DNA from 2 places in the Rhizobacter sp. P5_A1 genome. Region 2 is predicted to be linked to the other one. Evidence: riboswitches for the same ligand, from Rfam matches in the RefSeq annotation. Region 2 holds a riboswitch; the other holds the start of a gene.
What was found. A riboswitch is a leader RNA that binds a small molecule or an ion and turns the genes downstream of it on or off. The one in region 2 is predicted to bind glycine.

Region 1: linked by a shared signal. The riboswitch ahead of AC1DTW_RS18745 (D-amino acid dehydrogenase) and the one ahead of gcvT (glycine cleavage system aminomethyltransferase GcvT) in region 2 are both predicted to bind glycine.

What each region holds. Positions count from the first base shown of each region.
Region 1 is NZ_JBFUKR010000018.1:4,190-19,566, forward strand. Features, by position in the region: gene AC1DTW_RS18685 (dipicolinate synthase subunit DpsA) at 1-821, opposite strand, end outside; gene AC1DTW_RS18690 (NAD/NADP octopine/nopaline dehydrogenase family protein) at 818-1,906, opposite strand; gene AC1DTW_RS18695 (ABC transporter ATP-binding protein) at 1,914-2,717, opposite strand; gene AC1DTW_RS18700 (ABC transporter permease) at 2,779-3,603, opposite strand; gene AC1DTW_RS18705 (ABC transporter substrate-binding protein) at 3,619-4,620, opposite strand; gene AC1DTW_RS18710 (GntR family transcriptional regulator) at 4,858-5,607, shown strand; gene AC1DTW_RS18715 (RidA family protein) at 5,627-6,094, shown strand; gene AC1DTW_RS18720 (CobW family GTP-binding protein) at 6,097-7,140, shown strand; gene AC1DTW_RS18725 (amidohydrolase family protein) at 7,153-8,298, opposite strand; gene AC1DTW_RS18730 (amidohydrolase family protein) at 8,379-9,818, opposite strand; gene AC1DTW_RS18735 (M24 family metallopeptidase) at 9,885-11,024, opposite strand; gene AC1DTW_RS18740 (mandelate racemase/muconate lactonizing enzyme family protein) at 11,056-12,216, opposite strand; glycine riboswitch at 12,747-12,843, shown strand; glycine riboswitch at 12,848-12,953, shown strand; gene AC1DTW_RS18745 (D-amino acid dehydrogenase) at 13,037-14,347, shown strand; gene AC1DTW_RS18750 (helix-turn-helix domain-containing protein) at 14,595-15,377, opposite strand, start outside.
Region 2 is NZ_JBFUKR010000009.1:22,484-37,860, reverse strand. Features, by position in the region: gene AC1DTW_RS12050 (efflux RND transporter permease subunit) at 1-2,620, shown strand, start outside; gene AC1DTW_RS12045 (polyhydroxyalkanoate depolymerase) at 2,625-3,851, opposite strand; gene AC1DTW_RS12040 (glutathione S-transferase family protein) at 3,976-4,710, shown strand; gene AC1DTW_RS12035 (cupin domain-containing protein) at 4,711-5,133, opposite strand; gene AC1DTW_RS12030 (L-serine ammonia-lyase) at 5,213-6,616, opposite strand; gene gcvP (aminomethyl-transferring glycine dehydrogenase) at 6,623-9,517, opposite strand; gene gcvH (glycine cleavage system protein GcvH) at 9,537-9,911, opposite strand; gene AC1DTW_RS12015 (acyltransferase family protein) at 9,908-11,104, opposite strand; gene gcvT (glycine cleavage system aminomethyltransferase GcvT) at 11,144-12,259, opposite strand; glycine riboswitch at 12,312-12,423, opposite strand; glycine riboswitch at 12,432-12,544, opposite strand; gene rlmD (23S rRNA (uracil(1939)-C(5))-methyltransferase RlmD) at 12,574-13,935, shown strand; gene AC1DTW_RS12000 (Bax inhibitor-1/YccA family protein) at 13,991-14,689, opposite strand; gene AC1DTW_RS11995 (GlcG/HbpS family heme-binding protein) at 14,875-15,285, shown strand.

The DNA of each region.
Region 1 (15,377 bases), on a different contig from region 2:
ACGGGGGCGCGCGCGCCGAGGCCGCGTGCCCAGACGAACTTCAGGCCGAGCTGTTGCGCGGCCTCGCGGTCGATTCCGCCCGGCGGCGCCGCCAGATCGACGAGCAACGCGTGCGCCGGGAGCCGCTCCAGCAGATCGCGCCCGATCACGCGCGCCGGCACGCTGGCGATCACGACATCCATGTCCGGGAGCACCGCCGCCAGATCGCTCAGCTCGTGCGGCTCTGCGCCCGCCGCATAGGCCGCCGCCCGCTGCACCGGATTGCGCGCCGCCACGTGCACCCGCGCGCCCAGCGCGCCCAGCGTGTGCGTGACCAGCGAACCAATGGTGCCCTGGCCGACGAGGCAGATGTTGGCCCGGTGGATCGTGATGTCGGTGTTCTCGATCAGCACCCTGAGCATGCCCTCGACGATGGCCGGCCCGCGCAGCAGCATCAGGTCTTGGTCCCATTCGTATTCGTGCAGCGCAATGCCAAGCGCTTCGCAATGCGCCTTCAGGTTCGTGTCCGCCCATCCGAGGATGATGTGGCCGGGCTTGCGCATGCCGGCCAGCATGTTGCGGTCCGGGATGAGGCGCTCGTTGCACTGCGGCGCGAAAAGTGCGCCATCGGCGGTGATGCCGGGAATGGGAAACAACGCGATGTCGGCGCCTTCCAGCGCTTCGCGTGCGTTGGCGCTGTGGCGCACCCCCGCGATACCTTGCTCCGGCCAGGGAAAGCCATGGGCACGCACCTCGGCGCCGGCCGCGGCGGCGCAGCGCGCGATTTCCTGTTCGCGGCGATCGCCGCCGACGATGGCGATGACGAGTTGATCCCAGTTCATGCTGACCTCACGAGTTTCAGAAGTTCTGTTCTCGATAGGCCTTCGATGCCCATCGCCGCCGCCGTGCGGCCGCCTTGGCGGTAGTCGACGCCCACCAGCGCCTGCGCCAGCGTGAACAGCGCGCCCGCCACCGGAGTCGCGACACCGGCGATCGCCGCCAGTTCCAGGAACGGCAGGACGCCGTGCCCGAAGTCTTCGCGGTAGTAGCGGTGCTGGAGCGAGTCGGGGCCCTTGATGCGCTTGTTCGCTTCGCCGCCCGCAATCGCGGCCACGAAGTCCTGCGTGCCGACGACCGAGGGCTCGACCGTGCCGATCAGCTTCATTTCTTCGATCAGGTTCGGCAGCCGATGCCCGAATGCCGCGGCGACCGCGAGTCGCTCGTCGTCGAGTTGGCGCATCGTGCGCGCCACCCCCGGCGTCATCGCTTCGACATAGAAGGTGAACTCACCATGGGTGGCCTCGACCCATGCGGCCGCCAGGACGGCGCCCGGCGGATGCAGCACGAGATTGGCGTTGGCCAGCGCCGAGGCCAGCACGTCGGCCACCGCTGCAGCACCCGGAAACAGTCGGCAGGCGAGTTCGAGTGCGGCGTCGCCGCCGGCCAGCGCCGCCGCACGCACCTGCTTGGCACGGCCGGTGATGGTGACGCCGTCGGGCCGGTACTTGCGGGCGACGTAGGTCAGGGTCGAGAACTCGGCGATCTGCGGCACGTCGGCGCGCACGCTTCGGAAGGCCTGCGCGAACTCGAGTGCGCCACCGGTGTGGCCCGGGTTCAAGATGACCGGGCGCTGCGCCGGCCAGCCCGCCGCGGCGAGTGCGCGCGCGACGGGCGCGTGTGAAAAGGTCGGCAACGTCACGACCGCGGCATCGACATCGGCAATCGCGGTCTTCAGGTCGGCCGTGATCGCCCGCGGTCTGGCCACACCCTCGCCGAGAACCCCCTCGTATGCGACACCACCGAGCGTCTGGAACGGCGCGAGCGTGTCGGGCGAGCGATTCCAAAGCACGACCTCGTGCCCGGCCAGCGTGAGCTCGGCCACCGCAGCGGCGCCACCGGCGCCCGCCCCCAGAACGGATATCTTCATGTGTACCTCAATGGGCGACGAGCACGCCCTTGGCCTCGAAAATCTCGCGCACCTGGCGCACGTAGTGCTGGAAGCTCGCGTTCTCGTGCACGCCGCTCCAGCGGCGCGGGCGCGGGATGTCGATCTTCAGGTCGAGATCGACCCGGCCCGGGCGCGGCGACATGACGATCACGCGATCGGCAAGGAACACCGCTTCGTCGATGCCATGGGTGATGAACAGAACCGTGTTGCGCAGCCTCAGCCACATCGTCTGCAGGTCCATGATCATCTGCTCGCGGGTCAGCGCGTCGAGCGCGCCGAAGGGCTCGTCCATCAACAGCAGCCCCGGCTCCTGGATCAGAGCCCGGCAGATCGCCACGCGTTGGCGCATCCCGCCCGACAACTCGGACGGGAACTTGGCGTCGAAACCGCGCAGTCCCACTTGCGCCAGCAGATCACGCGCACGGTCGGCATACGCCGCGCGATCGAGGCCCTTGATCTCGATCGGCAACAGCACGTTGTCGAGAATCGTGCGCCAGTAGAGCAGCAAGTCCGACTGGAACACGACCCCGGCCTTCGGGTGGGGCTTCACGACTTCGTCGCCATCGATGCACAGCCGACCCGAGGTCAATGGGGTGAGCCCGGCGAGCAATGACAGCAGCGTACTTTTTCCGCACCCGCTCGGCCCGACGATGGCCACGAAGCTGCCTGGCGCGATATCAAGGTCAACCCGGTCGAGTGCCAGCACATCGTCGCCGGAGCGCACTTCGTAGGATTTGGAGACGCCCGCGACCGTGACGGCGGCGGCCTGGACCCCGGCAGCGCCGCTCATCGCGCCACTCCGGCAGCGACCAAACATAGGCGGCGCGTCGCCCCAGCGATCATGTGCTCAATCATTTGGAACTTTCCCGATGGAACGAAACCTTGTTCTCGACCAGCGCGAGGACGAAGTAGAGGAGCACGCCGACCAGCGAGATGGTCACGACCGTGGCGAAGTTGAGCGTGGTGTCGAACTGCGAGTTCGCCTGCAGCTGCAGATAGCCCAGTCCACGTTCGGCAGCGATGTACTCGCCGATGATCGCGCCAATCACTGCGAGCGAGATCGCGACCTTCAGGCCGCCGAAGATGCTCGGCAGCGCCGCTGGCAGCCTGATCTTGAAGAAGGTCTGCGATTCGCTCGCGCCCATCGAGCGCACCAGGTTGACCAGCGCCTTGTCGAGCGACTGCAGGCCGACCACCGTCGAGATCACGATCGGGAAGAACGAGATCAGGAACGCGAGGCCGATCTTCGGCCCCCAGCCATAGCCCAGGTAGAGCACGAGCAAGGGCGCCAGGGCGATCTTCGGCACGGTTTGCAGCGCCACCAGCAGCGGATAGACCGCGCGCTCGAACACCTTCGAATAGAAGATCGCGAGCGCCAGCGGAATTCCGACGACGACCGCAGCGACGAAGCCGGCCAGCACTTCGAGCAGCGTGAAGTAGGCGTGTGTCCCGAGCAGCTGCGAATCGGTCAGCATTCGCTTGGCGATCGCCCAGGGCGTGGGCAGCACGAACTCAGAGAGTCCGAGCAGCGGGACCGCGACTTGCCAGAGGACGAGGATCAAGATGGCCAGCCACAAGGAGGCGTAGCGCTCGATCAGACCGCCCTCGCGGCGCTTCTTCTTCGCAGGTACGGCATGGGCCACGGGTGCGACCCCGAGATGCTTGAGTTCAGTCATGAACACCCCTTTCGGCTACTTGCCAAGCAGGTCGTTGGTGAAGAACGCGTCCACCGGTTTGGGTGCGCCGATGCCCTCGTCCGTCTTGAGCAACTCGAGTGCCTGGGTGATCGACTTGGGGTCGATCCAGCCGACCGGCTTGCCTGGCTGAACTTCCACGGCATCCATCGTCGCACGCACCTGCGCCTCGATGACGTCCGCGCCGGGGTTGCCCTGCCAGGCCTTTGCCATCGCGGCCGCCGCCGCTTTCGGATCCTTGCGCGTCGCTTCGATGCCCTTGGCGACCGCTGCGAGATAGCGCTTGAGCACGTCCGGCCGTTTCGCGATCGTCGCGGTGCTACTCACCGCCGAGAGCCCGGGAACGGCCAGACCGTACTGAGCGAGGTCCAGGACGGGAAACTTGGTTCCGACCTTGGCCTCGAGAATCGGCAGGTCGTTGTTGCGATAGACGCTGACGGCATCGACCTGCTTTTGCAGGAATTGCGGCACCCGCGTTTGCGCGTCCATCTGGATCTTCTTTACCTTGCCGCAGTCGACGCCGTTGACGGCGCAGAAGGTCGACAGGTAGGAGGTGCCGGTCTCGCCGACCGAATGCGCGATCGTCCTGCCTTCCAGATCCTTGGGGCGCAGGATCGGTTTGTCGGGCTGCGAGATCACGACCACAGGAGTCTTCGGGTGGTAGAGCGCGATGATCTTGATCGGCATGCCCTTCTGGATCGCCGAGATCGCAAAGATGGCGGGCATGATGACCACGTCCTCCTGGCCCTGAAGCAGGGCGCCCAGCGCCGCGGGCGAGCCGGCGCCTTCGCCCATGCGCACGGCCAGGCTCTTTTCTGCGTAAAGCCCCTGATCCTGCGCGAGGTAAAGGTGGCCATACTCGCCTTTCAGCTTCCAGCTGAAGCGGACATTGACTTCGTCAGCTGCCCACGCTGCCGATGCCAAGGTCAATGCGGCTACAGCCAATGCCCATTTGCGCAGACCCATGTTCATCAGGAAGTTCGTACAGTGGAAGTTCATGGTTGTGTACCTGGTTGACTGGACTGAACCTGAAACAACGTGGGGCACGCTTCATTCCGTGCCTGTCGGTCGACTGTTTGCTGTCGAGGAGCGCTACTTTGAGGTGTATCTTGATCACAGAGTGTGATCACACGTATAATCAGGGTCAATAGGGTTAACCCGCATAGGCTTCGAACGCGACCGAAGAGGTCTCCGTTTTCGTTACACATATCACCAGTGCAAGAGGCACAGATCAACATGCAACGCATCGCTGAACCCGCCGTTCATCCGGACGCAGTCGATCAACCCGGCAAGCGCAACCGCGGCCATGTGCAGGAGCAGGTCTTCGAACGGCTGCGGCGGGGCCTCATGGTGGGTGCTTTCGTCCCCGGCCAGGTGATGAGCCTGCGCAAGCTGGCCGCGGGCTTCGGCACGAGTCCGATGCCGATCCGCGAAGCATTGACACGCCTAGTCGTGATCAACGCTCTTGAAGGTACTGCGAACGGGTCCGTTCGCGTACCGCGCATGACGCCGAACCGGCTGACCGAGCTGTTCGCCGTGCGCGAGTTGCTCGAGGGCATGGCGACCGAACAGGCCTGCCGCAACAGTACGCCTGCGCTGATCGAGGCACTGGACGACATCAATCGCGAACTCCTGGAGGCAATCGCCAAGCGCAACATCCTTGGTTGCCTGTCTTCCAACCAACGCTTCCATTTCACCCTTTATGGCGCCTCTGACTCGGAAGTGCTGATGCCGCTCATCGAGTCGCTCTGGCTGCAGTTCGGCCCGACGATGTACCTGTCACTGCTCTCGCCGGACATGCCGTGGGACGCCTCGTCGCACGTGGAGATTCTGGAAGGACTGCGCCTGGGAAAACCTGCGATGGCTAAGCGTGGCCTGATCAACGACGTGCGCACGACGGGACATGCCCTCGTCCCCGCGATGACCGCGCGCGGTTCGATCAGCCTGCTCACGTCCCCGCTCGACGATTTGTACTTCGGCAACTGACTCAACCTAGGACACATCGATGACTCAAGGACATGAAGCCCGCCTTTCGGCGCTGGGCATCACGCTGCCGGCGGCGGTCGCCCCCGCAGCCAACTATGTGCCGGCGCGCCGCAGCGGCTCGCTCGTGTACATCGCGGGACAAGTCCCGACGGCCGATGGCAAGGATCAGTACGTTGGCAAAGTAGGGCGCGACGTCACGATCGAAGACGGGCAGAAGGCGGCGCGGTTGTGCGCCATCAACATTCTCGCGCAGCTGCGCAACGCGCTCGGCGGCAGCCTTGACGGCGTTGTCGGCTGCGTGCGCCTGGGTGGTTTCGTGAATGCGACACCCGAGTTCGGTGATCATCCCAAGGTGATCAATGGCGCTTCCGACCTGATGGTCGCCGTGTTCGGTGACGCCGGCCGCCATGCCCGCGCAGCGGTGGGCTGCATTTCGCTGCCGCGCAACGTCGCTGTCGAGGTGGACGCCATCTTCGAGGTGGACTGAGCATGCCAACGTCAGCGAGCGCGGCACAAGGCCATCAGTCCGATGGCCGCACACCGATCCATGTGCTCACGGGTTTCCTGGGCAGCGGCAAGACAACGCTGTTGCGGCATCTGCTGGCCGACCCGTCGCTCGCGGACACCGCCGTCATCATCAATGAGTTCGGTGAAGTCGGGCTCGACCATTTGCTGGTGCGCGAGGTGGCCGAAGACGTCGTGTTGCTCAGTTCCGGGTGCTTGTGTTGCACAGTGCGCGACGACCTCGTGTCCACGCTGGTCGAACTTTGCGCGCTCATGCAGGCAGGCGAGATTCCTTTGTTCACTCGCGTTGTGGTCGAGACCACGGGCTTGGCGGACCCGGCTCCGATCATGCAAGCCATCATGAGCGAATCGCGGCTGACTCGCAGTTACCGCCTCGGGCAGGTCATTACCACCGTGGACGGCCTGAACGGCGAAAGAACTTTGTCCGCCCATCGCGAAGCGCGACAACAGCTCGCCACGGCCGACCGACTGATCGTGACCAAGGTCGATCTTGTGAACGAAGGCGACCGGCTGGTGCTTGCCGACAAACTGATTGCGATGAATCCGTCGGCAACGCTGCTCGCGTCGGGGGTGGGTCGGCTTCCCGCTTCGGACGTATTGGGCGAAGCCGAAGCGCACTGGCAACGCCCGGATCGATTCAAGAAGATTTCTTCGTCACACGCAAGCCATGGTCACAAGCACTCATCTCCACACGATGACGCGATTCGAACATTCACGGTGCAGATTAGCCAACCCGTCGAGTGGGACGCTTTCGTCGACTGGCTGGAACTGCTGCTGGCCAGCCGCGGCGATTCGATCCTGCGCGTGAAGGGCTTGCTGGCCGTGGCGGGTGACGACCGGCCTGTGGTCGTCCAGGGTGTCCAGCACGTGCTCTATCCGGTTGAGCGACTTCCGAGCTGGCCTGACCCGTCCGAACGTGGCGGCTGGATCGTGTTCATCGCACGCGATCTCACCCAGAGCTCAATCGAAACATCGCTGCGTTCTCTGACGGACGCCAGCTTCGCCTGATCTCGCAACCGCCTATGAATGGCGTGGAATCTGCCGACCTCGTCGCACGAGCACGCGGCAGCCAGGTCGGCGGGCCAGAGCGTCGTCGAATGACGACGCCGGAATGAGCACCAGGTCGGCCATGTCGCCCACGCGCACGCGTCGCCGTCCTCCGCACAGCGCGGCCGTCAGTTCCCGCGGCGCGTCGAGATGCGAGCCGAGCGCTCCGATGTAGCCGGTCTCGAGGAGGTCCGCATCGCCGAACGGAAAGAACCAGTCCCTGACGTTGTCGGTTCCGAATCGCACTGGAACGCCGGCCCGCAGGGCTTCCAGCACCGGGGCGATGCCACGCTCGCGCGGCGAGCCGCTGCCCCGCCCCTGAAGGTATAAATTCAGTTCGGGCAACACGACGAGCGTGATGCGCGCCTCGGCCATTCGCTCGAGGGTCCGGTTCGCTGCGTCGTCGCTCATGGCCGCCAGCACACAGGCGTGGCTGACCGTGACCCGCCCCTGCAGCCCGCGCTCCAGGGTCGCTTTTGCAACCCACTCCAGCAGGGAGGCCTCGACCTCGAGATGCTCGTCGAGATGGAAGTCGACATCCACATCCAGGTGCACCGCCAGATCCAGTAGCGCATCGACCGTTCGCGATGGCTCGCGGCACAGCGCGGGCACGGCACCGATCAGCTTTGCACCGAGCCGCACTGCTTCGGTCAGCAGATCCCGGGTAGTCGAGCGGGCAGGGTCGGCCGCGGCGTTGGCGAAGGCGACGATTTCGACGTCGATGGCATCGCCGATCTCGCGCGCCGCAGCGAGAACCCCTTCCATGGCCCGCATGCCGGTGGTTGTGTCGACATCCGTATGCGTGCGGATCCGTGCTGTGCCGTGCACCAGCGAGCGCTCGAACAGACGCTTGGCACGATCTCGGATGCCGTCGGCGGTAGCCTTCGTACGCTCCAGTCTTGCCGCCTCGACAGCGTCCGCCAGCGAGCGCGGCCGCCGCGCAGGCGCCGCGAACGCGCGATTTGCATGAGCGTGCGAGTTGACGAACGCCGGCATCACCAACCATTGCGGCGTCGCGCCAGTGGCCGCGAGCACAACGGATTCGATTCGATCACCGTTCAGCGTGATGTCGAAACTGCCGGCTCGATCGCACAGTGCCACGGAGTGGATGGAGTGCACCCTGAGACCCTCACCCAGGACCGAGCTTGCGGGAGACGCATCATGCTCGGACATGGCCGCGTTCAACCCGCCGGGCCGCGTTAGTTTCCGTCGTCGTACAAGGTTGTGGTCGTTTCGACGGCCTCATCATGGAGACCCGCTCGAATGACGGCGGCCGCGGCCAGTTCTCTGGCTTTCTTGCGCAAGGCGGTCTCATCAACGCCGTGGACCTTGCCCTCGCTGTAAAGCGTCTTGCCATCTACCCAGGTCTGTGAAATGGATGCGGTCGACGCCGAAAAAACGAGCGCCTGCAGCGGGTCGTGGAACGGTGTCCACTCGACGTGGTCGAGGTCGAAGAGAATGAAGTCGGCCTTCTTGCCGATCTCCAGAGAGCCGATCTCGTGGTCCCAGAGCGCCGCCTTCGCGCCGTCGATGGTCGCCGCGCGCAGCGCCTGACGGGCCGTGAATATGTCGGGCTTCATGCGGGCATCCTTGAACATGCCCGCGACGATCAGCATCTGGCGCATCAGGTTCATGTTTCCTGCCGCAGACACGCCGTCGGTTCCGAGCCCTACGGTCACTCCGGCCGCGACCATCTCGGGATACTTGCCGATCGCGGTCGCGCCCTTGCCCAGCTTGAACGACGAGCAAGGGCAAAACGCGACCTTGGCGCCGCGCTTGGCAAGCAGCGCCACCTCTTCGTCGCTGACCGCAGCCCCGTGCGCGATCACCAGGTTGCTGCCGAGGCCGCCCGCCCGATCGATGCGGGTGATCGGCCAGCAGCCGTACTTGGCCTCGCAGACCTTGGCCTCCTCGATCGACGTGGCGAGGTGGTAGGTGGTGCCCACGCCGAGCCGCTCGGCGAGCTTTTGGGCACCCACATGCAACTCCAGCGTGCACGGCTCCTTGCCTTCGATGTTCACCCAGCAGCGCACGCGCCCATCGAGCGCACCGTCGTACTTGCGAACGCAGGCCTCGAGTTCCGCCAGGGCCGCCTTGGCGTTCGGGAAGAAATGGTGGCGCGCCATCTCTTCGGTCCACCCGCGTGGCAATTCGGGCGGCGGGTTGTCGGCCGCGTGGCGGCCGGTGATGCCCCGGATGCCGGTCTTCTCCATGGCCCGAACCGTGATGCCCGGGTCATATTGCGAACCCATGTCGATGAAGCAGGTCGTACCGTTGCGCAGCATTTCGGTGATGCCGAGCAAAGCGCCCCAATACTCGTCTTCTTGGGTGATATGGGCATAGAAGGGCTTGGCCCAGTGAAAGACCCACGCCCGCGTGTTGAGGTTGTCGGGGAAGACCGCTCGCGACAGCGTCTCGGAAAGGTGAACGTGGCTGTCGACGAAGCCGGGGCAGATGCCCAGCATGCGGCCGTCGATCACTTGGTCGAAGCCGGCGCGGTCATGCTTCTCGGCGATGGCCGCCGCCGGACCGATGTCGACGATGCGGTCCTTTTCGAGGACGATGCTCGCATCGCGCAGGACCGTGTCGTTGGCGTCGACGAGAAATGCAAATTCCAAGTGCTCGATGAGCGTGCGCATGGATGATTACTCCGTGTTCAATGAGAATGCGAGACGACGGCAGTCGCTCCGGAACCGGCTCCGGACCTATCCTTGGACGACGAGCAGCCGGTCGGTGTTTGCGTAGTCGGAGAGCAGCTCTGACCCCGTCGCAGTGACCAGGAGCATGTCCTTGTTCTGCATGCCGAAACCGTGGCCGGTTTCATAGCACAGCGGCTCGAACCCCAGCACCATGCCTTCTTCGATGAGCGCATCGCTGCCGGGACGGCCGAGGATGGGCGTTTTTCCAAGGTAGGGATCTTCATGCAAATGCAAGCCGATTCCATGACCAACAAAGGAGATCGGCGGCAGCTTCATCGCGGACAACTTGCCGATGAAGGCGTCATAGATGGCGCGACAGCTCGCGCCGGGCTTGACCATCTCCATGATCTGATACTTGCAGGCGACCAGATGCTGCCAGATCGCTTCGGCCATTGGCGGCGCCTCTTGCACCACGGCCGTGCGGCACACGCCGGCCTGGTAGCCATCGATCACCGAAAAGATCTCGACCCGACAGACGTCGCGATGCTGCAGCTTGCGTTCCGTCGGGCCGACGTTGGGCAGTGGGCTGCGCTCGCCGGTGGCAATGATCATCAACTTGAAATGCTCGGCGCCCAGCGCGTAGACGTTTCGCGTGAGATGCCCGGCAATGTCCATTTCCGTATCACCGGCGCGCACCGAGGCCAACGCGTCCGTGATGGCTTGGTCCGAGATGCGGGAGAGTCGACGCAGCAGCGTGATCTCTTCAGGAGTCTTGATCTGGCGCAGTCGCGCCAGTATGTGCTCGCAGCGCTCGAAGTGCGCCTCCGGCAAGGCCGCGCGCAGACGCACCAAGTCGCCCGCCGGCAAATAGTCCATCTCGATGCCAATGCGCCCCTGCGTCAGCTTGAGACTCTTCAACTGGTCGGCCAGGACCTGCATCGGATCATCGGTGAACTCTGCCCAGATGCGGGTCGGCACGTCCGGCGCCTTCCTCTTGACCGTGCTCGACTCCATATCGACCGAGAACAGCTCGACGTGTGCATCGACAGTGACGATGACCATCGCGTGCCTGTGCCGAATCAGCGGCTGCGACGGCACGACAAAACCGGTGGCATACGCGTAGTTCTCGGGCGAACACGAAATCATGGCATCCAGGCCGTTGTCCGCGATCGCCTTGACTTGCCGTTCGATGATTGTCTTGCGCATAGATGACCTTTGGAGAATCTGGAGGGTTGTCTCAGCCGCGAACTTGATACTTCTCGACCTTGCCGAGGTCAACGTCGATGCCCATGCCTGGCGCCGTGGGCACTTCGATGGCGCCGTCGACCAGCTTCATCGGCGCCACAATCAGGTCGTCCCGGTAGTAGATGCCGCCGACCTGGCCGGTTTGCCACTGCGCCGGTGTGGAGACCGGGATGACGCACGACAGGGTGGCCGCGGGCGCCGCCGCGGCGAGGTGGACATTGGCAAGATTTCCCACACCGGTCTCGACGGATCCGTTGACGTTGCAGATGATTCCGGCCGCACGGCAAACGGCTGCCACCTCCATCGCCTTGTACAGGCCGCCTGGCTTGGTCGTGTAGATCGATACGATCTGAGCGGCGCGGTGCTCGCTGATCTGGATGACGTCGTGCGCGTTCCACGCCGACTCGTCAGCCATCACGGGCGGGTCGATGGCACGTGCCACTTCTGCAATGCGCTCGATCCCCATCACAGGTTGTTCGACGTACTTCAGCCTGTACTTCTCCATCGCCCTGACCGTACTGATGGCCTCGCCCGGCGTGCGGTACCCCTCGTTCGCGTCAACGCAGAGCTCCACCTCCTCGCCCACCGCGGCGCGTATGGTGCGCACCATGTCGATGTCACGCTTCGCATCCACGCCGATCTTGATCTTGATCGTCTTGATGCCTTCGGCCGCCACTTGGGCGACTTCCTTCTCCGCTTCCGCGATCGGAATGAGTCCGATCGAGTGGGTCACGGCAATATGCGATCGCACTTTGCCGCCCAGCAGCATGTGCACTGGCAGCCCGAGCCATCGGCCGGTCACGTCGTAAGCCGCAAAGTCCAACGAAGCTTTTGCGTAGGGGTAGCCTTTGATGGCTGCGTCCATCCGGGCGTGCATCTCGGCGAAGTTTCCCAGGTCGACACCGACGAGCGCAGGGGCCAGATAGCTTTCAATCACGGCCTTTGCGATGAGGGTCGATTCGCCGAAGTAGCGCCCGAATTCGCCGCCCCAATCCTTCAGCGCGGGCGCCTCTCCCCAGCCAATGCGTCCGTCGCTGTCGGTGATCCGAGTCAACAGATAGCGTCCGATCACTTCGGTCAGTCCGGTCCACTTGTGCTCTCGCCGCGTTGGCAACTGAACAAGCACGGTTTCGACAGATTTGATGGTTGGCATAGCGTCTCCTCGTGTAGTAGGCGGCCCGAACCAGAGCGATCCGCAAATCGGTGTTTACCGTGATCACAGTTTGTGATCAAATGGAATTTCTGTCAAGCATGCGCGAGTGCGTCACTCGTCCACCAGGTCTTGGCCGCCCGAAAGCGGCAAAAAAATGGGGCACCCATGGTCATCGAAATCACCAACTACTACGCTCTCCCGGGACGCGCCGAGGACGTGCTTGCGCAGCGCCGCCGCGCGACCGCGGTGCGTCTGAAACTGGGCCTGCCTGCTGGCCGAACATTTTGCAAACTCGAGGGAGCAGGGCCCGACGTGCGTTGGGAGTGCGGCTTTGACTCGCGAGCTGCTTACGAAGCAGACTTAGCGATGCGCGGGGCCTCAGACGAGTTCGTACAAGCCAGACAAGCTATGCACTCGCTTGTCGAACGATTCGAGCGACATTTGCAAGAGGGCGTTGACGCTGTTGAGTGATGCGGGCCTGGGCGCATCGGTGCAACTTCCTTGACGTCCGTCGGCAACCTCAGTAAGCTCCGCGCTCTGCAGGAGAGCGGGCCACTTGGTGGCCCCACCGAAGGCGCAAACTCCCATAAACGCTCAGGTCGGCTCAAGCGAGCCTGTACTGCACCAACCGTCAGAGCCGTCTGGAGAGCCATCACTTCGCGTGATGCACCGAAGGAGCAAACCCGCTGCGGGCGCAGAGGGTGAATCTCTCAGGTACCGAGGACAGGGGGAGCGGCAACTTGGACATGCGTTCCGGTTGCTTTCTTTCTTGCAGCTTCCGTTTTGTTCTGTTCAAGCGCCAACCCCCAGGGTTCTCGACATGCGCGTGATCGTTCTTGGCGCCGGCCTTCTCGGCGTGACCTCGTCTTACTACCTCCAGCAACTCGGTCATGAAGTGACCGTGATCGATCGCCAAGCCACTCCGGCTGCCGAAACCAGCTTCGCCAACGGCGGGCAGATTTCGGTCAGCCACGCGGAGCCTTGGGCCAATCCGAGCGCGCCCCTGAAGGTGCTTCAGTGGCTGGGCAAGGAGGACGCACCTTTGTTGTTTCGCGTACGCGCCGACCTGCGCCAGTGGCTTTGGGGCCTGCAGTTCTTGCGCGAATGCACGCCGGCACGCACGCGCCACAACATTGAGCAGATCGTGCGCCTCGGCACTTACAGCCGCGACACTTTGCAGCAGCTACGCCGCGACACCGGCCTTAGTTACGATCAGCGCACGCAGGGCATCCTGCATTTCTACACGACACAAAAGGAATTCGACGGCGCACTGAAGCCCGCCGAACAAATGCGAGCGCTCGGCTGCGAGCGCCAAGTCATTTCGGCCGACGAGGCGGTGAGTATCGAGCCCGCTCTGGCCCACATCCGGCCGCAACTCGCGGGCGCCACGTACACCGCCGAGGACGAATCGGGCGATGCCAACCGCTTCGCGCGAGAACTCGTCAAGCTCGCCGCCGCCGCCGGCGTGCAATTCCGCATGAGCCACACCGTGACCGCGCTGCGCGAAGCCGGTGGGAGCATCGACCACGTCGAAGCGACCGACCGCGAAGGTCGATTCCAACGCATTCGCGGCGACGCGTTCGTGCTTGCATTGGGCTCGCTCAGTCCGCTCTACGCTGCGCCGCTGGGCATCCGGCTGCCGATCTACCCGGCCAAGGGCTACTCGGTGACGCTCCCGGTGATGGATGCGTCGAAGGCCCATCAGGTCTCGCTGACCGACGACGAGTTCAAGCTCGTGTTCTCGCGCTACACCTCCGCGTCGGGCGACCGCATGCGCATCGCCGGGACGGCTGAACTCAACGGCTACGACCGCGACTTGAACCGCGTTCGCTGCGAAGCGATCGTGCGGCGCGTCGAGCAATTGTTCCCGGGCGCAGGCGACACGAATCAAGCCCAATTCTGGACCGGGCTTCGTCCTGCAACGCCGAGCAACGTGCCACTGATTGGCGCGACGAAGCTGCCGAACCTGTTCCTGAACACCGGCCACGGCACGCTGGGTTGGACTCACGCCTGCGGATCGGGAAAATCGATCGCTCGCATCGTCAGCGGTCTCGCACCCGAGGTGGATTTCGCCTTCACCGGAATGCCCAAATGCGTATTTCAGCCCATCGTGGACGGCGTTTCAGACTGATCGCGGACGCTGTTTCAGCGAGATCGTGGACGACTTGGGGTGCGCAAGTGATTCTCTAACCGGCATCAAGCTCACCCCATTTTGAGGACCGGGCCGATGCCGACGAACAGAATCACATGGCGCCGAATCCGCGAGGTTTGGCACCTGCACTTGCAGGGCGGGTTGAGCTACAGCGCGGACGAGCGACGGCGAACACGCTCCGCGGCCGCAACTCGATGGCACCACCGTCACGCGGCCGTGACCTCGGCTACGACACCCCGGTCAAGAGGTGCGGCGTCGCAACCGTCGCCGCCCGGCGAAACTTCGAAGGCGTGACACCCATGTGGTCTCGAAAGAAGCGGGAGAAGTTGCCGGGCGTCGAGAAGCCCAAGTCCAGCGCGACTGAAGTCAAAGGCTCCCCCTGCTGTACCAGCCGCCGCACCGCTTCTTCGACGCGTACCGCACTCCAGAACACCTGAGGCGTCGTGTTCAGTTGGTCCTTGAACAGCGCGAAGAAGTGCCCGCGTGACAGGCCTACGCGTGTTGCCATGTCCTCGACCGCGATGGGCTCGCTGACGTGCTCACGCATGTACGCGATCGCGGCCCGAAGTCGGTGATCCAAAACTGGAGCCGTCGGTGTCAGCCCTTCGACGTTGATGGGCGCGCTCGACGCGTTGATCGCGGCCAGCAGCAACCGCTCGACTTCGCCATCGATGTCCGAACCGGGCTGCCGGTGCGGAGACACGATCTGATCGAGCACGCGCCAGCAACTCTGCCTGACGGCCGAGTCGATGGGCACGCTCGGCGAAGCGAAGAAGAAGGGCCGACCACTCGACGCGCGGCGTTCGTCCAGCCAGGGCTTGGCGATGTAGAGCACGAGAAAGACTGCCGGCCCGCTGCGGTCAAGGAGGCGCGCATCGTGCGATTCGTATGCGTTGGTGCCCAGTGCGAGTTGCTCGCCGTAGGGGACCAACTGCGAACCGACGTGCCCTTCCACGCGCGCGCCGCCAAGCCAGAGCGCAAGCTGGGTCTCGGCATGGGCGTGCGCGAC
Region 2 (15,377 bases):
GGCGGCGCTGCAGCGCGCGAATGCCGATGTGCCGGTCGGCCTGCTCAGCAGCGCGAAGGAAGAGGCGCTGGTGCGTGTCGAGGGGCGGGTGCGCGACGCGAAGGCGTTCGCGGATCTGGTCGTCGCGAACCGCGGCAGCCTGGTCGTGCGCCTGGGCGACCTCGGCGAGCTCGTCGAACGCGAACGCGAGCGCGATTCGATCGCGCGGGTCGATGGCAAGCCGTCGATCGCGTTCTTCGTCTACAAGCAGCAGGACGCCAACATCGTCGAGACCGGCGAGGGCATCAAGGCCGCGACCGAGGAGTTGCGCAAGGGCTTGCCGCCGGGTGTCGAGCTGCGCCTGGTGTATGCCGACAGCGACTGGGTCAAGGACTCGCTGAAGGGCGTCAAGCGCACGCTGATCGAAGGTGCCGCGCTGACGATCGCGATCGTGTTCCTGTTCCTGCACAGCTGGCGCAGCACGATCATCACCGGGCTGACCCTGCCGATCGCGGTGATCTCCGCCTTCATCGCGGTGTATGCGTTCGGCTTCACCTTGAACTTCATGACGATGATGGCGCTGAGCCTGTGCATCGGCTTGCTGATCGACGATGCGATCGTCGTGCGCGAGAACATCGTGCGCCATGTGCACATGGGCAAGGACCACCACAGCGCCGCGCGCGAGGGCACCGACGAGATCGGCCTCGCGGTGATGGCGACGACCTTCGCGATCTGCGCGGTGTTCGTGCCGGTCGCGTTCATGAAGGGGATCATCGGCAAGTTCTTCTTCCCGTTCGGCATCACGGTCGCGGTCGCGGTGCTGGTGAGCCTGTTCGTCAGCTTCACGCTCGACCCGATGCTGTCCAGCATCTGGAAAGACCCGCCGACGAACAAGCTGATCCGCCTGCCGGTCATCGGCCACCTGATGCGCGGCACAGACCGCGTGCTCGACGTGATGCACGGGATCTACGAGCGGCTGATCCACTGGGTCTTCAGCGGGCGCCGGCACCGGATGTGGTTCCCGCCGCTGCCGGCCTTCGGCCATCCGTTCGATGCGCAGGGCCGGCGGCTGGCGAGCGAGCCGCGCCGCCTGCGCTTCGCGACGATCACGCCGCGCGGCCTGGTGGTCTGGACCGGCATCGCGAGCTTCGCCGCGGCGATCGGCCTGTCGACCGTCGTCGGCACCGAGTTCATCCCCGAGACCGACGACAGCTACATCCGCATGAACGTGCGCATGCCGGTCGGCACGAGCCTCGAGCGCGGCAGCGAGAAGATGCGCCAGGTCGAAGAAGTGGTGCGCGCGATGCCCGAGGTGCGGATGATCTCGACCAGCGTCGGCGACACCGGCAACGGCTCGCGCAACACCGGCGACCTGACGATCCAGCTGCTCAAACCGCACGAGCGGCAGCGCACGCAGAAGCAGGTCGAGCAGGCGATCCGCGCCGGCTTGGCGCCGATCCCCGGCGCCGATGTCTCGCTCGGCCAGCGGCCGATCTTCATCTCGCTGCTCGGCCCCGAGCCGGCCGTGCTCGACCGCGAGGTGCTGAAGCTGAGCGAGAGGATCGCGAAGATCAAGGGCATCACCGACCTCGAAACCTCGGTCAAGCCCGGCCTGCCGGCGTACGCGGTGCGCATCAAGGCCGATGCCGCGCGCGAGCTCGGCCTGACGCCGACGCAGCTTGCGGCGAGCCTGCGCAGCTTCGTCAACGGCGATGTCGCGACCTACTGGACGGCGCCCGACGGCGAGCAGGTCGAGGTCGAGCTGCGCCTGCCGCAACCGATGCGCGAGAACATCGCGCAGCTCGACAACCTGCCCGTCGCCTACGCGAAAGACGGTACGCCGATCGCGCTGGCGCGCGTCGCCGACGTGGTGTCGGTCGTCAACCCCGAGGTCATCAAGCGGCAAGACCTGCAGCGCCGCCAGGCGATCTACGCCGGCGTGACCGGTCGGCCGAGCGGCGACGTCGGCGCCGAGGTCAAGAAGCTCGTCGACGAGACCCAGCTGCCGCCGGGCTACCGCTTCGACATGGGCGGCCAGTCGAAGGATCAGGCCGAGGCCTTCCAGGGCGTGCTGCTGGCCCTCGCGGCCGCGGTGATCTTCATCTACATCGTGCTGGCCTCGCAGTTCGGCAGCTTCCTGCAGCCGATCGCGATCATGGCTTCGCTGCCGCTCGCGCTGATCGGCGTGATGCTCGCGCTGCTGCTGACGCACTCGACGCTGAACCTGTTCTCGATGATCGGGCTGGTGATGCTGATGGGCCTGGTGACGAAGAACGCGATCCTGCTCGTCGACTTCGCGAACCACGGGCGCCGCAGCGGCCTGAACACCGCCGAATCGCTGCTGCAGGCCGGCATGGTGCGGATGCGCCCGATCATGATGACGACCGCCGCGATGGTCTTCGGCATGTTGCCGATGGCGCTCGCGCTCGACGAGGGCAGCGAGATCCAGGCCCCGATGGGCCGCGCGATCATCGGCGGCGTGATCACCTCGACCTTGCTGACGCTGATCGTCGTGCCGGTGCTCTACAGCTACCTCGACCAGCTCGGCGCGTGGGCGAAGCGGCGCTTCGGCTCGCACGGCGGCGTCGCCGCCGCGGCCGGCGGTGCAATGCCCGAGCACATGCCGGCGTCGAAGGAGTGAGTCGCTACTGTGAGACGTGGATCACGTCCCGCACGAGCGGGTAGATCGAGTTCTGCCAGCGCTTGCCGCTGAACACGCCGTAGTGGCCGACGTTCGGCTGCACGTAGTGCGTGCGCATGTAGGGGCGCAGGCTGCTCGCGAGGTCCTGGGCGGCGAGGGTCTGGCCGATCGCGCAGATGTCGTCGCGCTCGCCTTCGATCGTGACCAGCGCGGTGCGCCGGATCGCCGCCGGATTGACGCGGCGGCCGCGGAACTTCAGCTCGCCTTTCGGCAGCGCGTACTGCTGGAACACGAGGTCGACCGTCTCGATGTAGAAATCGGCCGAGAGGTCGGCGACCGCCATGTACTCCTCGTAGAAGGTGCGCGTGACCTCGGCCTTGTCGAACTCGTCGTCGACCAGGTGCTGGTAGTACTCCTTGAACGCGTTGGCGTGCCGATCCTTGTTCATGCTGATGAACGCCGAGAGCTGCACGAAGCCGGGGTACACGCGCCGGCCGCCGCCGCCATGGCGCCAGGGCACGCTGCTGATCAGGTTCTTCTCGAACCACTCGATCGGCTTGGTCGTCGCGAGCTTGTTGACCGCGGTCGGGCTGATTCGGCAGTCGATCGGGCCGGCCATCAGGGTCAGGCTCGCCGGCGTCGCCGGGTGCTGGTCTTCCGACATCAGCGCGACCGCGGCGAGCGCTGCGACGCAGGGCTGGCAGACCGCGATCACGTTCGCGTTGGGCCCCATCGCGGCGAGGAACTCGATGATGTGCGCGGTGTATTCGTCCAGCCCGAAGCGGCCGGCCGCGAGCGGCACATCGCGCACGTTGTGCCAGTCGGTGACGTAGACATCGTGATCCTGCAGCACGGTGCGCACGGTGTCGCGCAGCAAGGTCGCGAAGTGGCCGCTCATCGGCGCAACGACCAGCACCTTCGGCTGCACGGCCGCGCCCGGCTTGCGAAAGCGCAGCAGCGTCGCGAACGGCGTGGTCAGCACGACCTCTTCGGTGACCGGTACCGCTTCGCCTTTCGACAGCACGCTGTCGATGCGCCACGGCGGGCGCTTGTGGGTGACCTCGGCGAGTTCGAGCACCTTGCAGGCCGCGGCCATCTGCCGGCTCGAGGCCTGCGCCCCCAGGCCGAAGTGTGCGAAGCTCGGATCCTGCAGCATCGGCACCGACAGCTTCGCGAGCGTGCGAAGCGGCCACATCAGATCAGACTGCGCCTGGTAGGCTTGGTACATCATGTGTTCTCCGGTGTCCTTTCTGTGCCCGGATCACAGCAACTACCGAGCCAGCGGTTCGGCACCCTCAGCCTGTGGCACATCCCTTGCAACCAGCTGACAGAGCCCCTCGTGCCCGGAGAGCCCCATGCCTGTTGCCGCCCCGTCCAAGCCCAAGACCGCGCCGAAAGCCGCCGCGAAGCCCGCGGCGAAGGCAAGGGCCGCCAAACCGGCGGCGACCCTGACGCTGAGCAGCAAGAACTATTCGTCGTGGTCGCTGCGCGGCTGGCTGATGGCGCGCTTTGCCGGGCTCGAGTTCACCGAGGTGATGGTCTCGCCCGACGACGCCGATGCACGCAAGGAGCTGCTGCTGCTCGCGCCCTCGATCCGCGTGCCCTGCCTGACGCACGACGGCGCGAAGGTCTGGAACACGCTGGCGATCGCGCAGTACCTGAATGAGATCAGGCCCGACGCCGGCCTGATGCCGGCCGACCGGATCGCGCGCGCGCATTGCCGCTCGGTCAGCGGCGAGATGAACTCGGGCTTCGCGAACCTGCGGGCATCGTTGCCGATGAACCTGAAGGGCCGGTTCCCCGGCCACAAGGTCTGGGCCGGCGCGCAGCCCGACATCGACCGCATCGTCGAGATATGGACCGAGTGCCTGGCGACCTACGGCGGCCCGTTCCTGTTCGGCAAGCAGCGCGGCATGGCCGACGCGATGTTCGCGCCGGTCGTCACGCGTTTCCTGACCTACGACGTGAAGCTGAACAAGGCCTGCATCCTGTACTGCCAGACCATCATGGCGATGCCCGAGATGAAGGAGTGGGTTGCCGCCGCGAAGCTCGAGCCCGACGACATCGAAGAGCTCGACATGGATTTCTGATCACGCCCAGGGCGTTGGGGCAGGCACCTCGCAAGGGGCCGGCACGTCGATCGACTTGAAATCGGCCGGGCCGACGATCTCGAGGTACTCCATGTCGGGCGAGTAGTCGAACAGGTAGTGCACGATGCCCGGGCGCTGGTGCACGCAGTCGCCGGCCTCGACCAGCGTCTCCTGGTCGCCGTACATGAACTTGGCCCAGCCCTTGGTCATGATGACGATCTGGAAGTCCGCTTCATGACGGTGCCAGCCGGTGCCCTTTTCCGGTGCCATGTTGGCTTTCACGAGATGCGCGATCACGGCGCCGTTCGTCGCGTCCGCGACGCCGAGATCCTTGTAGAGGAAGAAGTCGCGCAGCCCGTCGCTGCGCCAGGCGGTGTCGGCCGGTTTGACGTGAGAGAACTTCGTGCTCGTCTTGTCCAACATGGGGCGATCTCCTGCGGCGGGTGAAATGTGCAGGTGCAGCATGCATAAGGTGTTCCAGCGGCCATCACGGCGCTCTGCCTCAGCATTCGACGATGTTGACGGCGAGCCCCCCGCGTGCGGTTTCCTTGTATTTGGTCATCATGTCGGCGCCGGTCTCGCGCATCGTCTTGATGACCTTGTCGAGGCTGACGTGGTGCGTGCCGTCGCCGCGCAGCGCCATCCGCGCCGCGTTGATCGCCTTGACCGACGCGATCGCGTTGCGCTCGATGCAAGGGATCTGCACCAGCCCGCCGACCGGATCGCAGGTCAGCCCGAGGTGGTGTTCCATGCCGATCTCGGCCGCGTTCTCGACCTGCGCCGGGCTGCCGCCGAGCACCGCGCACAACGCGCCGGCGGCCATCGAGCAGGCGACGCCGACCTCGCCCTGGCAGCCGACCTCGGCGCCCGAGATCGACGCGTTCTCCTTGTAGAGGATGCCGATCGCCGCGGCCGTGAGCAGGAAGTCGATCACGCCTGAATCGGTTGCGCCCGGCACGAAGCGCGTGTAGTAGTGCAGCACCGCCGGCACGATGCCGGCGGCGCCGTTCGTCGGCGCGGTGACGACGCGGCCGCCGGCGGCGTTCTCTTCGTTGACCGCGAGCGCGTAGAGGTTGACCCAGTCGAGCACCTGCAGCGGATCGCGCAAGGCGGCCTCGGGGTTCGCGCAAAGCTGGCGATACAGATCGGCGGCGCGGCGCTTCACCTTGAAGCCGCCCGGCAGCACGCCGTCGGTGGCGCAGCCGCGGACCACGCAGGCCTGCATCACGGCCCAGATCTTCAGCAGGCCGGCGTCGATCTCGGCGTCGCTGCGCCCGCCCTTGCCGAGGCAGCGCTCGTTGCGCCGCATCAGCTCGGCGATGCTGCAACCGTGCTGCTGGGTCAGCGAGAGCAGGTCGGCACCGCTGTGGAACGGATGCGCCAGCACCGTGGTGTCGGGCGCGATCACCTTCTGCTTTTGACCGTCTTGCGCGATCTCGTCGCTGACGACGAAACCGCCGCCGACCGAGTAGTAGACGCGGGTCAGCAGTTCGGTGCCCTCGGCATCGAACGCCGTGAAGCGCATGCCGTTGGCGTGGAACGGCAGCGTCTCGCGGCGGTAGAAGACCAGGTCGGTCTTCTCGTTGAAGCCGATCTCGTGCGTGCCGAGCAGCGGCAGGCGCTGCGCTTCGCGGATGCGCTTGAGCTGCGCGCCGATGTGATCGACGTCGACGGTATCCGGCTCATGTCCGGCCAGGCCGAGCAGCACCGCCTTGTCGCTGCCGTGCCCTTTGCCGGTGGCGCCGAGCGAGCCGTACAACTGCGCGCAGACCCGGGCCGTCGCCGCAAGTTTGCCTTCGTGATCGAGGCGCGCCGCGAACAGCCGCGCCGCGCGCATCGGCCCGACCGTGTGCGAGCTGCTGGGGCCGATGCCGATCTTGAAGAGGTCGAAGACCGAGACGGCCATGGTGGACTACTCGTAGCTGCTCAGCGGCGGGCAGGAGCAGAACAGGTTCCGGTCGCCATAGACGTTGTCGACGCGGCCGACCGGCGACCAGTACTTGCCGCCGCGCAGCGAGGCGACCGGGAACGCCGCCTCTTCGCGTGAGTAGGCGTGCGGCCAGTCGCCCTTCAGCAGCGCGCCGGCGGTGTGCGGTGCGGCCTTCAGCGGGTTGTCCTCGCGCGGCCAGGCGCCCGATTCGACCTTCGCGATCTCGCCGCGGATCGCGATCATCGCGTCGCAGAAGCGATTCAGTTCGTCGAGAGATTCGCTCTCGGTCGGCTCGACCATCAGCGTGCCGGCGACCGGGAAGCTCAAGGTCGGGGCGTGGAAGCCGTAGTCGATCAGGCGCTTGGCGACATCCTCGGCGCTGACGCCGGTCGCGTCTTTCAGCGGGCGCAGGTCGAGGATGCACTCGTGCGCGACGCCGCCGCCCTTGACGCCGGCGACATTGCCGCTGAAGTGGATGTCGTAGTGATCGGCCAGCCGCGCCGCGATGTAGTTCGCCGACAGGATCGCGATTTCGGTCGCCGCGGTCAGCCCCTCGCTGCCCATCATCCGCATGTACATCCAGCTGATCGGCAGCACCGCGGCGTTGCCGAGCGGTGCGGCCGAGACCGCGCCGACTTGTGCGTCGGTGCCGATGCCGGCCGAGCGATGCGCCGGCAGGTAGGGCACGAGATCGGCCACGACACAGGTCGGCCCGACGCCCGGCCCGCCGCCGCCGTGCGGGATGCAGAAGGTCTTGTGCAGGTTCAGGTGGCTCACGTCACCGCCGAACTCGCCGGGCGCGGCCACGCCGACCAGCGCGTTCATGTTCGCGCCGTCGACATAAACGCGGCCGCCATGCGCGTGCACCAGCGCGCAGATCTCCTTCACGTGCGGGTCGAACACGCCGTAGGTCGACGGGTAGGTGATCATGATGCAGGCCAGTTTCGCGCGGTGCGTCTCGCACTTCGCGCGCAGGTCGGCGAGGTCGATGTTGCCCTCGATGTCGCACTTCGTCACGACGACCTGCAGCCCCGCCATCTGCGCGCTCGCCGGGTTCGTGCCGTGCGCCGACTCGGGGATCAGGCAGATCGTGCGATCGGCCTCGCCCCGCGCCGCGTGAGAGGCACGGATTGCCAGCAGCCCGGCGTATTCGCCCTGCGAGCCGGCGTTCGGCTGCAGGCTCACGCCGCTGTAGCCGGTCGCCTGGCACAGCCAGTCTTCGAGTTGCACACGCAGCTGCTCGTAGCCGGCGAGCTGGTCGAGCGGCGCGAACGGGTGCACGTTGGCGAACTCGGGCCAGGTGATCGGGATCATCTCGCTGGTCGCATTCAGCTTCATCGTGCACGAGCCGAGCGGGATCATCGAACGGTCGAGCGCGAGGTCCTTGTCGGACAGGCTGCGGATGTAGCGCAGCATCTCGGTCTCGCTGTGGTGGCGGTTGAAGATGGCGTGCGTCAAGAAGGTGCTGCTGCGCTGCAGTGCCGGCGGGAGCAGGGCGGCCACGCCCTTTTCGAACGGCGCGAAGCCGGGCACGGGCCGGCCGTTCGCGAACAGTCGCCAGAGCATCGCGACGTCGTCGCGCGTCGTCGTCTCGTCGAGCGTGATGCCGACGTGGCGCGCCGAAGCGCGGCGCAGGTTGAAGCCGGCCTCGCGGGCAGACTGCAACAGCACTTCGGTGTGGTCGCCGGTGTCGATCGTGATCGTGTCGAAGGCCGACTCGCCGCCCAGCGTGCGGCCCAGGTCCTTCAGGCCGGCCGCGAGGATCGCGGTGTAGCTCGCGACGCGGCGCGCGATGCGCTTCAGCCCCTCGGGCCCGTGATAGACCGCGTACATGCTCGCGACGACGGCAGGCAGCACCTGCGCCGTGCAGATGTTCGAGGTCGCCTTCTCGCGCCGGATGTGCTGCTCGCGCGTCTGCAGCGCGAGCCGGTAGGCCGGTGCGCCGTGCACGTCGATGCTGACGCCGACCAGGCGCCCCGGCATCGAGCGTTTGAATTCGTCGCGCGTCGCAAGGTACGCGGCGTGCGGGCCGCCGTTGCCCATCGGCATGCCGAAGCGCTGGGTGTTGCCGACGACGATGTCGGCGCCGAATTCGCCCGGCGCGACCAGCAAGGTCAGCGCAAGCAGGTCGGCGGCGACGATCGCGAGACCGCCGTTCGCGTGCACCGCGTCGACGATGGGCTTCAGGTCGCGCACGACACCGTCCACCCCCGGGTACTGCAGCAGGGCCGCGAACGCATCGGCGCGCGCTGCCGCATCGGCCGCACCGACGACCACCGTGATGCCCAGCGGCGCAGCGCGCGTGCGCACGACCTCGATCGTCTGCGGCAGCACGTCGTCGGCGACGAAGAAGGTCGTCGACCTGCTCCTGCCGACGCGCATCGCCAGGGTCATTGCCTCGGCCGCCGAGGTGGCTTCGTCGAGCATCGACGAGCCGGCGATCGCCATGCCGGTCAGGTCGCAGACCATGGTCTGGAAATTGACCAGCGCCTCCATCCGGCCCTGCGAGATCTCGGCCTGGTAGGGCGTGTACGCGGTGTACCAGGCGGGGTTCTCGAGCACGTTGCGCAGGATCACGCCCGGCGTGTGGGTGCCGTGGTAGCCCTGGCCGATGAAGCTCCTCAGCACGCGGTTCCGGCCGGCGATCGCCTTCAGCTCGGCGAGCGCCTGGGCTTCGGTCAGCGGCTCGGGCAGCGTCATCGGCGCGGCGCGCACGATACCGCGCGGCACGATCGCGTCGATCAGTGCACGGCGTGACGCGGCACCGATCACCGACAGCATGTGGCGCTCGTCGTCGGCCTCGATGCCGACGTGGCGGGCAACGAACTCGGCGGCGTTCTCGAGTTCGCGCAGGGGCTTCGTGGAAGACATCAACATCGCGGGCCCTTTCGTTGCTTCAGCTGTTCTTCACGAGCACGTCGTAGGCCGGGCCGTCCATCAGCTGATCGAATTCGCCCATGTTGGTGACATGCACCTTGAAGAACCAGCCGTTGCCTAGCGGGTCGGTGTTCGCGAGCGACGGGTCGGCGCGCAGCGCTTCGTTGACCTCGACGATCTCGCCGCTGACCGGCATGTACATGTCGGCCGCCGCCTTGACCGACTCGACCACGCCGGCGACCTCGCCCTTCTTGAACGTGCTGCCGACGGCGGGCAGGTCGACGAAGACCACGTCGCCGAGCGCGTCCTGCGCGTGGTGCGTGATGCCGACGGTCGCAGCCTCGTGGTCCTCGATGTTGATCCACTCGTGGTCGTTGGTGTACATCGTCGTCATGTGGGGCTCCTGGGGAATGAAAGGCCGGCCGTTCGGGCCGGCAAGGTGGGAAAGCTGGTGGGAACGAATCGATCGCGCAGGTTCATGAACGGGGTCTCGACGAGCCGGTACAGCAGCCAGCCGCCGACCAGGCAGGCGAGCGCGCTCGACGCTGCGGCTGCGACGGAATCGGCGTGGATGCCGCGTGCGTCGAACGCGCGCTGCACGTTGACGGCCAAGGGCTTGTGGGTCAGGTAGATCGCGTAGGACCACGCGGCCAGCGCGGCCGCACCGGGGATGCGGACACGGTGCAGCACCGAAGCGGGGCTGAGCGCGGCGAGTGTCAGCAGCGCGAACGCGCAGGCGAGCAGCGAATAGCCGAATGCGGTCATCGCGTAGCTGTAGCCGTAGCCGTCGATCTGGTAGAAATTCAGCATCAGCACGAAGACGACCCCGACGCTGGCCAGCCCCGCGGCGAAGGTGGCTCTCCCCCACCGAAGCAGACGCTGCCAGCGCGCCGGGTGAAAGTTCTTGAGCATCGCCAATGCGACGCCGGGCAGAAATTCGTCGAAGCGGCACCATGTCGCGTAGTAGATGTGCGGGTGGTAGCCGCTGATCGCGCCATCGGCCTCGCGCCCGTAATGCAGCCACAGCGCGCTGCGGATCGCGATGGCGCCCAGCATCAGCGCGCCCAGCAGGATCCAGCCGAGCCGAATCGATCGGCCGTAGCGCGTCGCGAGCAACGCGGCGGCCGGCAGCACGAGATAGAACTGCTCTTCGATGCAGAGCGACCAGGCGTGCGAGAACGCGGTTCCGGGTTGCAGCAGGATGTTCTGCGTGAAGCTCAGGAAGGTCCACAACGGCGGGGGCGTCGTTCCGCCCATCGTGGCGGGAAAGAGGAAGTACAGCGCCAGCACGACGTAGAAGTTCGGCAGCGTGCGCAGGAAGCGGCGTGCGTAGAAGGCCTTCAGGGACAGGTCTCGCCCCTGCGCGATGCCGCCGAATATCTGGTTGGCGATCAGGTAGCCGCTCAACACGAAGAACAGGTCGACGCCGACCCAGCCGATTTCGCTGACCCAGCCGAAGGTCGGCGCGCGGCTGACGAACACCATGTAGTGGTACGCGAACACCAGCAGGATCGCGATCGCCCGCAACGTGTCGAGGCCGTCGGCGCGCCGCACGAGCAGGCTCGTGTCGCGGTGATCGCGTTGCATGGGCAAGGTCGTCAGCGGCTGGCAGATTCGCGATGTTGCTCAGCCGCGGAAGTAGCGGTGCGGCGCGAACGGCATCGGGCTGACGCGCATCGGCTGGCGTTTGCCGCGCACCTCGGCATAGACCTCGTGATGCGGCAAGGCGTGGTTCGCCGCGAGGTAGGCCATTGCGATCGGCTCGTTGACGCTCGGCGCGAGCGTGCCGCTGGTGACCACGCCGAGTTTGCGGCCATGCGAATCGACGATGGTTGCGCCCTCGCGCACCGGCACGCGCTCGAGGCCGACGAGGCCGACCCGGCGCGTCGCCGCGCCGGCCGCCAGTTGTGCATCGATCGCCGCCGCGCCGGGGTAGCCGCCGTGGCGCGCGCCGCCGGCGCGGCGCACTTTCTGGATCGCCCAGGTCAGCCCGGCCTCGACCGGCGTTGTCGTCTCGTTGATGTCGTGGCCGTACAGGCACAGGCCGGCTTCGAGCCGCAGCGTATCGCGCGCGCCCAGGCCGGCGGGCCGGACCTCGGGGAGATCGAGCAGCGCGCGGGCGAGCGCTTCGGCCTGGTCCGCCGGTACCGAGATCTCGAAGCCGTCTTCGCCGGTGTAGCCGGAACGGGTCACGAAGCAATCGGCGCCGGCCAGCACGAAGCCGCGGCCGGTCATGAATGTGAGGCTCGCGACCTCGGCGTTCAGACGGGTCAGGGCCTTCGCCGCCTTCGGCCCCTGCAACGCCAGCAGCGCGCGATCGGGCAAGGGCTGCACGGTGCAGCGGTGGCCGATATGGGTGACGAGGTGGGTGATGTCGGCGGCCTTGCAGGCGGCATTGACGATCAGGAACAGGTCATTCTCGCGTCGCGTGATCATCAGGTCGTCGAGGATGCCGCCGCTGCTGTTCGTGAAGAACGCGTAGCGCTGCTTGCCGACCGCCAGGTCGATCACGTCCATCGGCACGAGCGACTCGAGCGCCTTCGCGGCATCGGCGCCCACGAGGCGCAGCTGGCCCATGTGCGAGACATCGAACAGCGTGGCCGAGTCGCGGCAATGGCGATGTTCGGAGAGGATGCCGGCCGGGTACGAGACCGGCATGTCGTAGCCGGCAAAGGGCACCATCTTGGCACCGAGTTCGAGGTGCAATGCGTGCAGCGGGGTCGTGGCGAGGGCGTTGGACATGGCGGATCTCCGAGGGCAATTCTTGCGGACCGACGCGACATGATCGCACCGGCTTGCCCTCTCTGTCCGCTTTACCTGAGAGATTGGCGGCGTGCCCTTTCGAGCCTGCCGCTTGCCCCTTCGGTGGACCCGCTCGGGGCGGGCCTCTCTCCAGCGAGGAACGCTTCGGATGAAGCGCTTGCCAGTCCTTTTGCCTGAGCGTTCGAACCTTGCGGGCTCTGCGCCTTCGGCGGCCTCCCGAGCCGTCGAGCGACGGATCGGGCTGCTCTCTCCTGACGGCGCGAAGTGTAGCAGCGCCCGGATAATGTCGACCCATGACTGCAGTGAAAGAGACAGGTGAATGGCTGACGATCGAGTCGCTCGATCTCGAGGCCCAGGGCGTCGCCCACAACGCCGAAGGCAAGGTGGTGTTCGTCGAGGATGCGTTGCCCGGCGAGCAGGTGCAGGTGCGTGTGAACCGGCGCAAGAACAACTGGGAGCAGGCGTCGATGATCGCGCTGCGACGCGAGAGCTCGCAGCGCGTCGAGCCGCGCTGCCCGCACTTCGGCACCTGCGGGGGCTGCAAGATGCAGCACTTCCACGTGGGTGCACAGGTTGCGACGAAACAGCGCGCGCTCGAAGACGCGCTCTGGCACCTCGGCAAGGTCAAGGCCGAGCGGATGCTGCGACCGATCGAGGGGCCGGCCTGGGGCTATCGCTACCGGGCGCGGCTGTCGGTGCGCTTTGTCGCGAAGAAGGGCAAGGTACTGGTCGGCTTCCATGAGCGCAAGTCGAGTTTCGTCGCCGACATGGACAGCTGCGAGGTCGTGCCGCCGCATGTCAGCGCGTTGCTCGTACCGCTGCGCGAGCTCGTCGCCGCGATGGACCAGCGCGATCGCCTGCCGCAGATCGAGCTCGCGGTCGGCGACACGGTGACGGCGCTCGTGCTGCGCCACCTCGAGCCGCTGACGAGTGCCGACCTCGACCGCCTGCGCGCGTTCGGCGCGAGCCGAGGCGTTCAGTGGTGGTTGCAGCCGAAGGGGCCGGACACGGTGCACCGGCTCGACGAAGGTGGCCCGGAACTGGCCTACGCGCTGCCCGAGTTTGGCATCGAGATGCCGTTCAAGCCGACGGATTTCACGCAGGTCAACCCGCACATCAATCGTGTGCTGGTGACGCGCGCGCTGCGGCTGCTCGATGCGCGCGCCGACGAGCGCGTGATCGACTGGTTCTGCGGGCTGGGCAACTTCACGCTGCCGATCGCCACGCAGGCGCGCGAGGTGCTCGGCATCGAGGGCAGCGAAGCGCTGGTGCAGCGTTCGCGCGAGAACGCGCTCGTGAACCGGCTCGGCGCGAAGGCGAGCTTCGTCGCGCAGAACCTGTTCGAGTTGACGCCCGAATCGCTCGCGAGCTTCGGGCGCGCCGAGAAGTGGCTGGTCGATCCGCCGCGCGAGGGTGCGTTCGCGCTGGCGAAGGCGCTGGCCGATCTGCATGCCGACGGCGCCGTCGCCCCCGGCTACGCCGCGCCGAAGCGCATCGTCTATGTCAGCTGCAACCCGGCGACACTGGCGCGCGATGCCGGCTTGCTGGTGCACCAGGCCGGCTACCGCTGTACCGCGGCGGGCGCGATCAACATGTTCCCGCACACGGCGCACGTCGAGAGCATGGCGGTGTTCGATCGTCAGGCTGAGATTTGAAAAGAGAAGGGGGCCCGAATGGGTCCCCTTCTAACGTGTTGTCGACCGCTGATCGCTATTCGCGGCTGCCGCCGAAGATCCCGAGGATCGACAGCAGCGACTGGAAGATGTTGTACAGGTCCAGGTAGATCGACAGCGTCGCGCTGATGTAGTTCGTCTCTTCGCCGTCGCGCACGCGCTTCAGGTCATAGATGATGAAGGCCGAGAAGATGCCGATCGCCAGCACCGACAGCGTGATCATCAGTGCGCTCGACTGCAGGAAGATGTTCGCGATACCGGCGACGATCAGCATGATCAGGCCGATGAACAGGAACTTGCCCATCGACGACAGATCGCGCTTGATCACGGTCGACAAGGTTGCCATGCCGAGGAAGATCACGCCGGTGCCGGTGAACGCCGTCATGATCAGGCCGGCGCCATTGTTCATGCCGAGCACCAGGCCGATCAGGCGCGACAGCATCAGTCCCATGAAGAACGTGAAGCCGAGCAGGATCGGCACGCCGGCGGCCGAGTTCTTGGTCTTCTCGATCGCGAAGATCAGCCCGAACGCGCCGACCAGGAACACGATCGCGCTCATGCCCGGGCCCATCGCGCGGGTGATGCCGGTGGTCACGCCGATCCAGGCGCCGAGCACCGTCGGCACCATCGACAGCGCGAGCAGCCAGTAGGTATTGCGCAGCACGCGGCTGCGTTGTTCCTGTGACGTGACCTCGCCGGCGTAGCCGGAATAGGCGGTTTGCAGGGGTTGGTTCATTGAGCCTCCTTGATGCGGGACCCGGGCTGTGACCCGTTGCGCGAATTCTAGTTCCCTGGTTACAGGTCGCGCCAAGTCCTTGCGCGGCGTGGCGAAATTTGCCACACCGACCGCGGCCGGGTTCTTGCGTACAGTCGCGGCCTTGCTTCTTTCTCAACTGTCTCTCAACGCACCAGGGCCCGACGATGAACACCAAACCCTACCTCTCCCTCGACGACACGAAGCGCATCGGTGCCGCGGCCGAGGCCGAAGCACGCGCCAACGGCTGGGCCGTGACGATCGCGATCGTCGACGACGGCGGCCATCTGCTGTGGCTGCAGCGCCTGGACGGGGCAGCGCCGGTCTCGTCGCACATTGCGCCGGCCAAGGCGCGCACCGCGGCACTCGGGCGGCGTGAAAGCAAGGTCTACGAAGACATCATCAATCAGGGCCGCACCTCGTTCCTGAGCGTGCCCGAGATCGAGGCCCTGCTCGAGGGCGGCGTGCCGGTTCTTGTCGACGGGCATTGCGTCGGCGCGGTCGGCGTCAGCGGCGTCAAGTCGAGCGAGGACGCGCAGGTCGCCAAGGCGGGTATCGCAGCGTTGGCGGCAGCGTAGCGGTGCAGTCGCGGCGAGCGGGTGCCGAGCCTGCCTGCAGTGGGCGCGTGGTCTATAATTCGAAGGTTTACCCTTAACCCATCCGCCCAGCG